Regions from separate parts of the Arthrobacter sp. SLBN-100 genome, predicted to be linked through region 2. Evidence: riboswitches for the same ligand, from Rfam matches in the RefSeq annotation. Region 2 holds a riboswitch; the other holds the start of a gene.
What was found. A riboswitch is a leader RNA that binds a small molecule or an ion and turns the genes downstream of it on or off. The one in region 2 is predicted to bind S-adenosylmethionine.
Positions count from the first base shown of each region.

Region 1: linked by a shared signal. The riboswitch ahead of FBY31_RS05915 (aminotransferase class V-fold PLP-dependent enzyme) and the one ahead of FBY31_RS16615 (cobalamin-independent methionine synthase II family protein) in region 2 are both predicted to bind S-adenosylmethionine.

Region 1 is NZ_VFMY01000001.1:1,272,392-1,278,211, reverse strand. It holds gene FBY31_RS05940 (hypothetical protein) at 1-153, opposite strand, end outside; gene FBY31_RS05935 (fluoride efflux transporter FluC) at 193-630, opposite strand; gene FBY31_RS05930 (fluoride efflux transporter FluC) at 627-1,070, opposite strand; gene FBY31_RS05925 (metal-dependent transcriptional regulator) at 1,071-1,784, opposite strand; gene FBY31_RS05920 (class I SAM-dependent methyltransferase) at 1,815-2,573, opposite strand; gene FBY31_RS05915 (aminotransferase class V-fold PLP-dependent enzyme) at 2,633-4,066, opposite strand; SAM riboswitch class IV at 4,104-4,217, opposite strand; gene hisN (histidinol-phosphatase) at 4,376-5,188, opposite strand; gene rsgA (ribosome small subunit-dependent GTPase A) at 5,237-5,820, opposite strand, start outside.
Region 2 is NZ_VFMY01000001.1:3,588,826-3,594,645, reverse strand. It holds gene FBY31_RS16625 (adenylosuccinate synthase) at 1-1,162, opposite strand, end outside; gene FBY31_RS16620 (M14 family zinc carboxypeptidase) at 1,413-2,474, opposite strand; SAM riboswitch class I at 2,696-2,803, shown strand; gene FBY31_RS16615 (cobalamin-independent methionine synthase II family protein) at 2,813-4,021, shown strand; gene FBY31_RS16610 (uracil-DNA glycosylase) at 4,232-4,861, shown strand; gene FBY31_RS16605 (DUF3151 domain-containing protein) at 5,045-5,467, opposite strand; gene fbaA (class II fructose-bisphosphate aldolase) at 5,470-5,820, opposite strand, start outside.

The DNA.
Region 1 (5,820 bases), 2.3 Mb from region 2:
GGTCCGGTTGGTGCGGGACTGGACCAGCCACGGCGGTGGGTTGTCCAGGATCTCACCCAGCTCGGCTTCGGTCATCCATTTTGGAAGGCCATGGCGCTGTGCCATTTCCATCGGTACATCCAGGGCAATGGCCACGTCACGTCTGCTAATCATCACCATCCACGATACGGGAGCACGCCAAATCGCCTGCCGCTAACCCTGGGTGGCCAGGGCAAGCCCCGCCGCAGCTGCGCCAAAACCAAGAACCAGGTTGGCAGCCACGTTCAGCGCCGCGGATCCGAACCGTGCTTCAGTGAGCAGGCGCACAGTGGCCGTGGTCCAGGAACTGAAGGTTGTGAGGGCGCCGGCGAGTCCGGTGGCAAGTGCAGCGTGCCACTCCGGGGCCAGCCCGAATTTGAGGGCCATGGCGTGGGCGGCGCCGATAACGAAGCACCCCAGGACGTTCACGGACAGCGTGGCCCAGGGCCAGTGCAGCCGCTCCCTGTGTCCGGTGCCGCGGATTCCGGAGCCACGGGCCTCCAGGCCGCGGGCAGAACGGATCGATGTGTGATGGGCGAACCAGCTGTCCACCGCAAAACGGAGCAGCGCACCGGCAACCCCAAACACGCCCACCAGCGCAGCCGCCGTCATGGACGCCCGCCAAACCGGCTGCCACTGCGCCCGTTCAACCGGTCCGCCACAACCTTCCCGGACCGCCATCCCGTACCGGCCGCGGCCAGCCCCAGCAGCAACGACAACACCAGGTAGGCGATCCACGCAAGGTGTCCACCTGCCCGCGCCAGCTGGTCCACCGCGAACACCACAGCGGAGAATGTCGTGAAGGATCCCAGGAGGCCGGGGCCCAGGCCCGCGCGAAGCCAGAACGCGGTCTGGGGCCGGGCGATCCACACCGTGGTCAGCAATGCCAGGACAAAGCTTCCACCCACGTTGATCCACAGGGTGGCCCACGGCACGGACCCCGGAAAATCCGGAAACGCCAGTCCCAACCCATACCGCAGTTCAGTACCGATCAGGGCCCCAACGGCAACAGCCAACCAGGCACGGGCGGCCGGTATGCCGGCAGGCTTCATTCAGCTGTCCCCGAGCAGGCAGCCCGGGTGGGGATGGTCGCTGTGCACCCACAGGGCGGAGGTGATCTCGTCGGCCAGGTCATAGTCCCTGGTCCTGCCCGAGTTCCGGATCCGCACCACCAGGGCTCCGCCGAACGGTTTGCGGCCCACCACCTCCACTTCGGCGTCGAGGTCGATTTCCTCTGCCGAAAGGTAGCGCAGCAGGTCCGGGTTTTCGTCGCTGATGCGGGTGATCCTGCCGGTGTGCCCCTGGTCCAGCTCACCCATCAGGTGGGCGCGGGGCATCAGGACTGTGCCTTCGGCTGTGGGGATCGGGTCACCGTGGGGATCGCGCTGCGGGTCGCCAAGCTTGGTGGCAACTCGTTCGATGAACGTGTCCGAGACGGCGTGCTCCAGGAGTTCGGCTTCGTCGTGGACCTCGTCCCAGCTGTAGCCCAGCTGCTGGACCAGGTAGGTCTCGATCAGGCGGTGGCGCCGCACCATGGACAGGGCCAGCCGAATGCCCTGGTCCGTCAGGGTGATGGCGCTGTAGGGCTGATGGTCCACCAGGCCCTGGTCCTTGAGCTTCCGGACCATCTCGGACACCGAGGAATTGGCCACCCCGAGGCGCTGGGCCAGCTGGGAGGACGTGATGGGCTTGTCCTGCCATTCGGTGAAGGAGTAGATGACCTTGACGTAGTCCTCGATGGAGGAGGAGGGCGCGCTGGTCTTCACAGCACCAAGCCTACCGGTTAACCGCCCCCGCTATGCTTTGGTGGCCCGCCAGGTAAGCGTGAGATAGGGCAGTTCCAGCTCTTCATCGAGGCTGTGGCCCAGGTGGTCGTGCAGATACCAGTCAAGGTTGGCCAGCACCTTTGCGCGGGTAGTTTCGCCGGCCCGCAGGTAGTAGCTCCGCGACTTCGTCAGTTCCACGAGATCGGTGGTGGTGACGCGGTCCTGCCAACGCGTCACGTGGCCCTCAAGGTCCCTGAACTCCGGCCCAACCTGCGGCCGGGAACCTGGCTTGTAAACGTCTCCGGCATGCATGATCCGGGAAAGCCGGTGAACCCAGGGAACCGAGGTGTCCAGCTGGTTCCAGACCAGGCCCAGCGTTCCGTGCGGACGCAGGACGCGCGCAAGTTCGGTGCTTGCCGCGGGGGCGTCACACCAGTGCCAGGCCTGGGCAACGCTCACGACGTCGAAGGCAGCCGCGGGCAGGCCGGTGTCCTCGGCGGTGGCCTGCACAGCCGTGGCCGCGGGATAGTGCGCGCGTAACTGTTCGAGCATGTCCGCAGAAGGGTCCACCGCGGTGACCGTCAGTCCCATACCAAGCAGGAGTTCGGTGAATTTGCCGGTGCCGGCACCGGCGTCCAGTGCATCGCGGGCCGCGGCGGGGACCAGCCAGCGTGCTGATTCTTCCGGATAGCCCGGGCGGACCCGCTGGTAGTGCCGGCCACCGTCCTGGAAGCTCTGGCCGAGCTCCCGGCGCCGTCCGTGATCAAGTCTGGGGCCACCCCGTACCACTTGTGGCCTCCTTCGCCTGATGCCCTTGGGTATCCTTTGAATCTACCCCAAGCGCCGCTTTAGTCGTCGAGACAGGGAGCGGCCCCGGCAGTTCCCGGAGTGTTGGGTGCCCAGTGCGGGTACGTCCGTGTGTCGTTTGCGGGAACCCAGCGCCCGGCGTCCACCACGTAGTCCCAGCCCAGCCCCTTGCTGCGCAGAGCCGCAATGCCGGCCAGGAGCCGTTCGGCGTCCTCCAGGCGGGAGCCGACGCCAAAGCTGGCACGGAGGGATCCGGAGGGCAGGCCCAGGCGCTTCAGGAGCGGGTGGGCGCAAAAGCGGCCGTCGCGCAGGCCCACGCCGTGCTCGGCGGACAGGTAGGCCGCCACCAGCCCGGCGTCGTAGCCCTCCACGGAGAAGTTGACCACTCCAATGGTGTCCGTATCCGGATTGGTGTCCTTGAAGATCTGGTGGACGGTCACACCGTCGATTTCCTGCAGGCCTTCCACCAGGAAGGAACGGATGGCGGATTCATGGGCGTGCCACTGATCCTGGTCCAGCCCGGCGATCACCTGTGTGGCGCGGGCCAGCGTGGCGGCGCCGAGGACGTTGGGTGAGCCGCCCTCATGGCGGGCCGGGCCGGTGGCCCAGCTGACGCCGTCGAGCCTTGCTTCCTTGACGGCGCCGCCGCCGGCAAGGTGCGGCGTTCCCGCGTCGAGCCAGTCCGTGCGGCCCACCAGCACGCCGGCACCGAAAGGTGCGTACAGCTTGTGGCCGGAGAAGGCGAGGTAGTCGACGTCGTCCGCTGCAATATCCACGCGGCGGTGCGGTGCAAGCTGGGCCGCGTCCACCACGATCCGTGCGCCGTGTTCGTGGGCCAGCGCGGCCAGGGAGCGGATGGGAAGGATCTCGCCGGTGACGTTCGACGCGCCGGTGACGGCGAGCAGGCTCACGCCGCCCTGCTTCAGCTCCGCCCGGATGGCTTCGATGGTGCCGGCGATGGTGTCGGCGGCAACGATGCTGCGGTGCGGGACGCCCTGCCACGGCAGCAGGTTGGCGTGGTGCTCGATGTCGAGGTAGAGGACGTCGCCGTCCGGGCGTCCGTCCGTTGCAGGCAGGCAGCCGGCCAGCAGGTTAAGCGAATCGGTGGTGTTCCGGGTGAAGATCACGGAGTCACCGGCGCGGCCGCCCACGAACTCACGGACAATGTTGCGCGCGTTTTCGTAGACTGAGGTGCTGATCTGGGACGCGTAGCCGGCGCCGCGGTGGACGCTGGCGTAGAACGGAAGGATCTCGTTCAGGTATGCCGAGACCACCGAGAGCGCAGGAGCCGAGGCGCCGTAGTCAAGGTTTGCGTAACGGACGTGGCCGCCGTGGATCAGCGGCGCCTGGATTTCGGCGCCGGTGACGGCAGCGAGCGGACGGCCGGCGGCGGCATGGCGGGCATCAAAAATGGTTCCAGGCGTGGCAGCAACAGAAGCAGCAGTGGCGTTGGGGGAGACGGTGGCAGTTGTCACAGAGACCTCACTTCGAAAAAGGACTCCCTCTGCCGGGAATCCGCGCTTGCCGCATCCGTTCCGGACCGGCCTGGTCGTCACCCGGGGCACCCCACCGCGGTTGGAGGGTTGCCGGCCAGCAAACCGGGGTTTAGCGCTGGCACTCGTGACCTGGTTAAGAGCGTAAGACATGGCGCAGGAAGGTTTGAAGCCGGCATGAATGTTAAGCGCTTTGTTACGCCGCGGCTGAAAAGGGCCTTTTTGCCGAACAAACGACGGCAGGTGCCTCCTTGTGGGGGCACCCGCCGCTGTTTGTTCGGTGGAACTGGTTTAAAGGAGGTCGTCCAGGTCCGGATTCAACCTGCGGAGCACCTCGGAGTGCAGGATGGAGTTGGTGGCCAGCGCATTGCCGCCAAAGGGCCCGTCCTCGCCTTCCAAGGACGTGAAGCGCCCTCCTGCTTCCACCACGATCGGCACCAGGGCAGCCATGTCATAAAGGTTCAGTTCAGGTTCGCAGGCGATGTCCACTGAGCCTTCGGCCACCATGCAGTAGGACCAGAAGTCGCCGTACGCCCGGGTCCGCCACACGTCCTCGGTGAGGCCCAGAAAGTTGTCAAGATTGCCGCGTTCCTTCCAGCCGCCCAGGCTGGAATAGGAAAGGGAGGCGTCGGAGAGCTTGGAGACGTTGGACACCCGCAGCCGCGTGGCCGCGGCGAGGGAACGGCCCATGTAGGCCCCCATGCCCTTGGCCGCCCACCAGCGCTTGCCCAGGGCGGGTGCACTGACCACACCCACCACCGGCTCGCCTTCGTCCACCAGCGCGATCAGGGTGGCCCAGACCGGGACGCCGCGGACAAAGTTCTTGGTGCCGTCGATGGGATCGATAATCCAGCGCCGCGACCCGTGGCCGGTACTGCCGAACTCCTCGCCCAGCACGGCGTCGCGCGGGCGGGAACGGGAAAGCTGGCCGCGAATGGCTTCTTCGGCAGCCTTGTCCGCGTCGGTAACCGGCGTCAGGTCAGGCTTGGTCTCCACCTGGAGGTCCAGGGCCTTGAAGCGGCCCATGGTCTGGTCATCCACCGAGTCGGCCAGGACATGGGCCAGGCGCAGGTCATCGTTGTAGCTTGAAGCGGGTTGGATCATGGTTCCAAACTACCGTCTGCGCGCGGTTCTGCTGGGAGATCGGCGTTGTCAGTTGACGCTGCCAAGCTCCTTGGTCTCCTGGGCCTCCATCCGGGGGTCGGTGCCGAGGAGCCGCCGCAGGGAGGCCAGCCGGGCTTCTCCGGTGGCTCCGGCATGCCCGCCGGACACCCAGGCGTCCAGGCCGCAGTTCACGGCGTTAGTGGTGTGCTTGCAGCCCCGCTCGCAGTCTTCAATGCCGGGGGAGAGGTCCGGGAAGGACCGCAGGATCCGGTCCGGGTCCACGTGGGCCAGGCCGAATGAGCGGATGCCGGGGGTGTCGATGATCCAGCTGCCTGCCGGTGCATCCGCAAGCCTCAGCGCCAGGGCGGACGACGACGTGTGGCGGCCCCGGCCCGTCACCGCGTTAACCCCGCCGGTGGCACGCTCGGCCCCGGTCAGCGCGTTCACCATGGTGGACTTGCCCACGCCCGAGTGCCCCAGCATCACCGTGACTTTTCCGCCCAGGTAGCCCCGAAGTTCCGCCACCGCTTCGCCGTCCAGGCGGGCCGACAGTCCGTCATCCGAGCGGGCGTCGATGCCCGAAGCGCTGGAATCCGCTGTCCGGCTGATGATCACGGGGAAGTCCAGGTGCT
Region 2 (5,820 bases):
CCGCCAGTGTGCGCGCCCCGGTAATGTCCTCGGTCCAGCCCTCGAAGTACTCGAAGATGGGCACGGCGTGGTGGAACTCGGTCTGCGTCATGGGCATCTCATCGTGGCGTACACCGTCCACATCGTAGGCTACGCATACGGGGATCTGCTCGATGCCGGTGAGCACATCCAGCTTGGTGACAAAGTAGTCCGTGAAGCCGTTGACGCGGGAGGCGTGACGTGCCAGGACGGCGTCGTACCAGCCGCAGCGGCGGGGCCTGCCGGTGTTGACGCCGAATTCGCCGCCGGTCTTTTGCAGGTACACGCCCATCTCATCGAACAGTTCCGTGGGGAACGGTCCGGCGCCAACGCGGGTGGTGTACGCCTTGATGATGCCGATGGAGCGCGAGATGCGGGTGGGGCCGATGCCCGAGCCCACGGAGGCGCCGCCGGCGGTGGGGTTGGAGGAGGTCACGAACGGGTAGGTCCCGTGGTCCACGTCCAGGAAGGTGGCCTGGCCGCCTTCCATGAGTACTACCTTGCCCTCGTCCAGGGCCGAGTTCAGCACCAGGGTGCTGTCGATGACCAGCGGGCGGAGACGCTCTGCGAAGGACAGGAAGTACTCCACGATCTCGTCCACCACCACGCCACGCCGGTTGTAGATCTTGACCAGGAGTTCGTTCTTCTGCCGCAGCGAGCCTTCCACCTTCTGGCGGAGGATTGACTCGTCAAAGACGTCCTGGACGCGGATGCCCAGCCGGGCCACCTTGTCCATGTATGCGGGGCCGATGCCGCGGCCGGTGGTTCCGATGGCGCGGCTGCCGAGGTAGCGCTCCGTCACCTTGTCCAGCACCTGGTGGTACGGGGCCACGAGGTGGGCGTTGGCGGAGACGCGGAGCTTTGAGGTGTCGGCGCCGCGCGCCTGGAGGCCCTCAATCTCCTGGAAGAGTGCCTCGAGGTTTACCACGCAGCCGTTGCCGATAATGGGGACGGCGTTGGGGCTGAGGATGCCTGCCGGAAGCAGCTTGAGTTCGTATTTTTCACCGCCTACGACGACGGTGTGCCCGGCGTTGTTGCCGCCGTTGGGTTTGACGACGTAGTCAACGCGGCCGCCCAGCAGGTCGGTCGCTTTGCCTTTTCCTTCGTCGCCCCACTGGGCTCCTACGATCACAATTGCTGGCATGGGATCCTCCCCCATTCGTTCGGGCTGCCGGGCCCGGCCACAAACGTGGCGGCCCTGTACAGCGCCGTTCATGAGAATGCCCCGAATCGACCGGCCTTCGCTGGTCCGCGGGGCAGCACAGCGATGCAAGAGTTCCGGGGCCCTTACCACCCAAGTTTAGCCGATAGGGGACTTCGTCCACCCGTTGGCCCGCCGCGGCCCGTCTTGCGGAGTAAAAGGACTCCAGGGCCGCGGCGGACGGCAACGCCTGCTACTCGCCGTCGGCCTCCTCGCCCGGGCGGGAGGTCTGGGTGGCGAGGCTGTCCCAGAAGGAGGTGTCGGCGTCGGCAATTGACCCGTCGGCAATGGCTGCGGCCGTGGCGGTCAGCGTGGTCACCGTCTGCTTGATCAGGTACCCGTTGCTGCGCAGGCCCAGGGCGTACCCGTCCAGGTAGTGGTCTGACATGCCGCGCATTTCAAACAGCAGGGTTGCGATGCCGTATTCGACCGCGATGCCGTTGCGGCTGATGGTTTCGGCACTGCCGCCCACGTACTTGCCAAGGTGGCCCCAGCCGGTGGAGTCGACGTTGCGGAACACCACAGCGCCCAGCTGCTTGGACTTCTCCACAACGGCCGGGTCGGCGTTGGGGGTGGTGGGGTACAGGATTGAGCCGGATACAAGCTCTCCATCACGTTGGCTGCGGGTGCCCTGGTGGTGCAGGTCGATCATGTAGTCGATCCGGTACTTGCGCATCACGTTGTTGTGCAGCGCCTGGGTTTCCGGCTGGATTTTCTCCACATGGTCACGGTTGAGGTCCACCTCTTCAGCGTTGTAGCGGGTCATGTTGCGCTCACCCTTGGCCTGGTAGCCGTCCAGGGAGAAGTTCACATCACCCATGGCACCGTCTGCGTTCAGCATGGGAACGATGAGGATGTTCGCGCCGTCAAGGACGCCCCCTGACTTGCCGGTGCCGAGGTGCTTGACGAATTCCAAGGCGCCTTCGGTAGTGAGCTGTTCATTGCCGTGCTGCTGCGTCAGGTAAAGGATGGTGGGTTTGGCCGGATCGGAGATGTACTTGACCAGGTGGATGTCGCGGCCCTTCACCGTCTGCCCGATGACCTCCAGCTCCATCGCCGGCTGGCGGGCGTCCTGGTCTTTGAGGAACGAAACCATCTGGTCATAAGTGGCCAGCTTCGAGGTGGTGATCTGGCCGTTCCCGTCGTAATTGGGGCCTTCGCCTACGGCCATCGCCGGTGCGGGTGCTGTCACTGCTGCCACTGCCAGGGCTCCGGAAACGGCCAGGGTCCTGAAAGTTGCCAGGGTTTTTCTCACGGTGCGTTACCTCTTTCGAGTGCATTGGGTGCGTCCAGTCCGCCATGTCCCCCATTGCGGCCTGTGACAAGAGCCAACCAAGCTAAACGAAACCTGTCAATGCATATAACAGGAGTGCGTATCCAGTTATTACGGTCCGGAAAGTACGTCCGCCTCCCCTGACGTGCGAAACAATCCGGACCGGATTTGCTCCCGGGAAGTCTTTGGAATTAAGTGAGAGTGAACCATCCGGAGCGGCCGAGAGACCTGGATCGTTGACGCCGCAGCAACCCCGCTGATTTGCAGCTACCACCTGCCTGCGAAGGTGCTACTGCCAGGACCGATGGAAAGGAATTCCAGTGTCCCTCAATACAGACCACATCCGCGTCACCCATGCAGGATCTTTGCCCCGCACACCTGAGCTGATTGCCGCCAACGCCGCCAAGGAGCAGGAGGGCATCACCACTGGATTCCTTGACCTGCTGGAAGCCTCAGTGGCGGACGTGGTGCAGCGCCAGAAGGACTTGGGCATCGATATCGCCAACGACGGCGAATATGGGCACACGATGTCCAGTTCCGTTGACTACGGGGCTTGGTGGAACTACTCCTTCGCCCGGCTTGGCGGCCTCGAAGCGACGGACGTGGACCGTTGGGCTGATACCCAGGTGCGCCGGTCCTCCCCCGGGAACATTGTCCTGACCTCCTTCCCGGACCGTCGTGACCGGCAGAAGTTCAACGATGCCTACAATGACCCGTCCGCCGGCATCCTGGCTCACCGCAAGAGCGTTTCCCAGCCCAAGATCGCAGGGCCCCTCACCTACACCGGGCACGACCTGGTAGCCTCCGACGTCAAGAACCTGAAGAGCGGGCTGGCCGCCGCAGGGCTGTCCGAGGGCTTTGTGGCCTCGCTCTCCCCCGGGTCCTGCGCACGGGTTGCCAATGAGTACTACAAGACCGACGAGGAACTGCTGTACGCATGCGCCGACGCCATGCGTGAGGAATACAAGGCTATTATCGATGCCGGACTCACGGTCCAGCTCGATGATCCGTCACTTGCCGAAAGCTGGGACCAGATCAACCCTGAGCCTGCTCTTGGTGACTACCTGAAGTTCATCCAGCTGCGGGTGGAGGCCACCAACTGGGCGCTGCGTGACCTCCCGCAGGAGCAGATCCGGCTGCACGTGTGCTGGGGCTCCTGGCACGGACCGCACACCACGGACATTCCCTTCGCGGACATCCTCGGATCAGTGCTGCAGGTCAACGCCGGCGGCTACTCCTTCGAGGCCGCCAACGTCCGTCACGAACACGAGTGGCGGGTCTGGGAGGACACCAAGCTCCCCGAGGGCAAGGTCATCATTCCCGGCGTCGTTTCGCACGCCACCAACGTGGTGGAGCACCCCGACCTGGTGGCAGACCGGATTGTCCGCTTCGCGGAGGTGGTGGGCCGGGAGAACATCATCGCGTCCACCGACTGCGGCCTGGGCGGCAGGGTGCACCCGCAGATCGCTTTCGCCAAGCTGGAAGCATTGGGCGAGGGTGCGCGCCGGGCCACCAAGCGCCTCTGGTAGCCGGCAACAGCACACCGGACCCGCCGGTTCCGTGCCCCGCTTGGATCGGGTGCGCGGGACCGGCGTTTCGTTTTGCGCGGCTTGCTAAACTGGTAAAGGCCGACCAGGAATCGGTCCGCCCCATTTCAACCACCTCGGATCTGTTGCGCCATCGTGCGCCCATTTTCGCGGTGGCAGCAACACCAATCCCCGCAGGAGACCCAGCCCTACATGACAGCCCTGGCACCCGAATCTTTCCATGAGCAGCTTCTGAACCGCCGCTACGAACCCAATGTTGCAGCCGTCAACGAACTGTGCGATTCCCTGCAGGAGGCCAAGCCCGGCACGGCAGTGCCCTACGTAGACCCCATGCACGACGTCGACGAGTGCCGGATCATCAGCCTGTACTCGAACATCGGCGAGGCCGATAAGTCCGGTTTCATCACGGCCGGGGACCACGACGCCGCCACCCGGATGCTCGGAATCCAGTGGAAGCTGGGGCTTCGCCCGGAGTACGTGATGCCCTGGAACGTCCACCCCTGGCACATCCCCGGGGAGCCGAACGGGAAGTTCACCCCGGACCAGGTGTCCGCCGGCCTGAAGCCGCTGCTTAAGTTCCTGGCCCTGGTCCCCCGGGCTTCCGTGATCGTAGCGCACGGCACGGAAGCCAACCGCCTGGCGAACCTGCTGCTGAAGACCGAAGTTCCGCTGCTCTGGCGCCGCGGCCTGAAGACCTACAAGGTGCGCTCCCTCAGCGGCCGCGCCTTCGCAGGTTCGCCCGCCCGCCAGGAGGAATACCTCGAGGCCATGCGCGTGGCTTACGCCGACGCCATGGCACGCACCGGGCTCCAGAAGGCATAGCCATACGCTGGTTGAGCTCGCCGAAATCAGGTTTCGACAGGCTCAACCACCGCTTAGGGAACGACGGCGGGCGGTCACCTTTTCGAAAGGCGACCGCCCGCCGTCGCACTTTAACCCAAGGCGGGGTCACTTTCAGCCCAATCCGGCGGCCGGAGAGGGCGGAAAGTGACCCCGCGTTGCTGTTTACTGACCTTCGATGGCTGCTTTGGCTGCCGGGTCGGAGTCGTTCAGGAACTTCTCGATCCGCTCCGGCTCCTCGGCCTCGCCGATGGCTGCGGATGCCCGGCCCAGGGAGTACAGCGCCCGCAGGAAGCCGCGGTTGGGCTCGTGCTCCCAAGGGATCGGGCCGACGCCACGCCAGCCGTTGCGGCGCAGCGAGTCCAGTCCCCGGTGGTAGCCCACCCGGGAGTAGGCGTAGGAGTCAATGGTGCGCCCCTCCGCCCAGGCCTCTTCCGCGAGCAGGGCCCAGAGCAGCGAGGATGTGGGGTGCCTGGCTACGAGATCCAGGGGCTCCTGGCCCGCTTCCAGCTGCTGGTTGACCTCAGTCTCGGCAGGCAGGAGCGTGGGCTCGGGGCCCATAAGGTTCCGGCGGAACTCGTCGGACATTCCTAGAAGGTCTTTCCGGCCGAACCGAGCTGCTTGGTGGCCTCGACCACGCGGGCTGCCAGGCCGGCTTCGGCCGATGCGCCCCAGACGCGGGGATCGTAGGTCTTCTTGTTGCCCACTTCGCCGTCGACCTTGAGGACGCCGTCGTAGTTGCGGAACATGTGGTCCGCCACCGGGCGGGTGTAGGCGTACTGGGTATCGGTGTCGATGTTCATCTTGATGGTGCCGTAGGAGACGGCGTCCGCGATTTCCTGGTCCGAGGAGCCGGAGCCGCCGTGGAACACCAGATCGAACGGGCTGTCCTTGCCAATCTTGGCGCCAACCTGGGCCTGGATGTCCTTGAGGATCTCCGG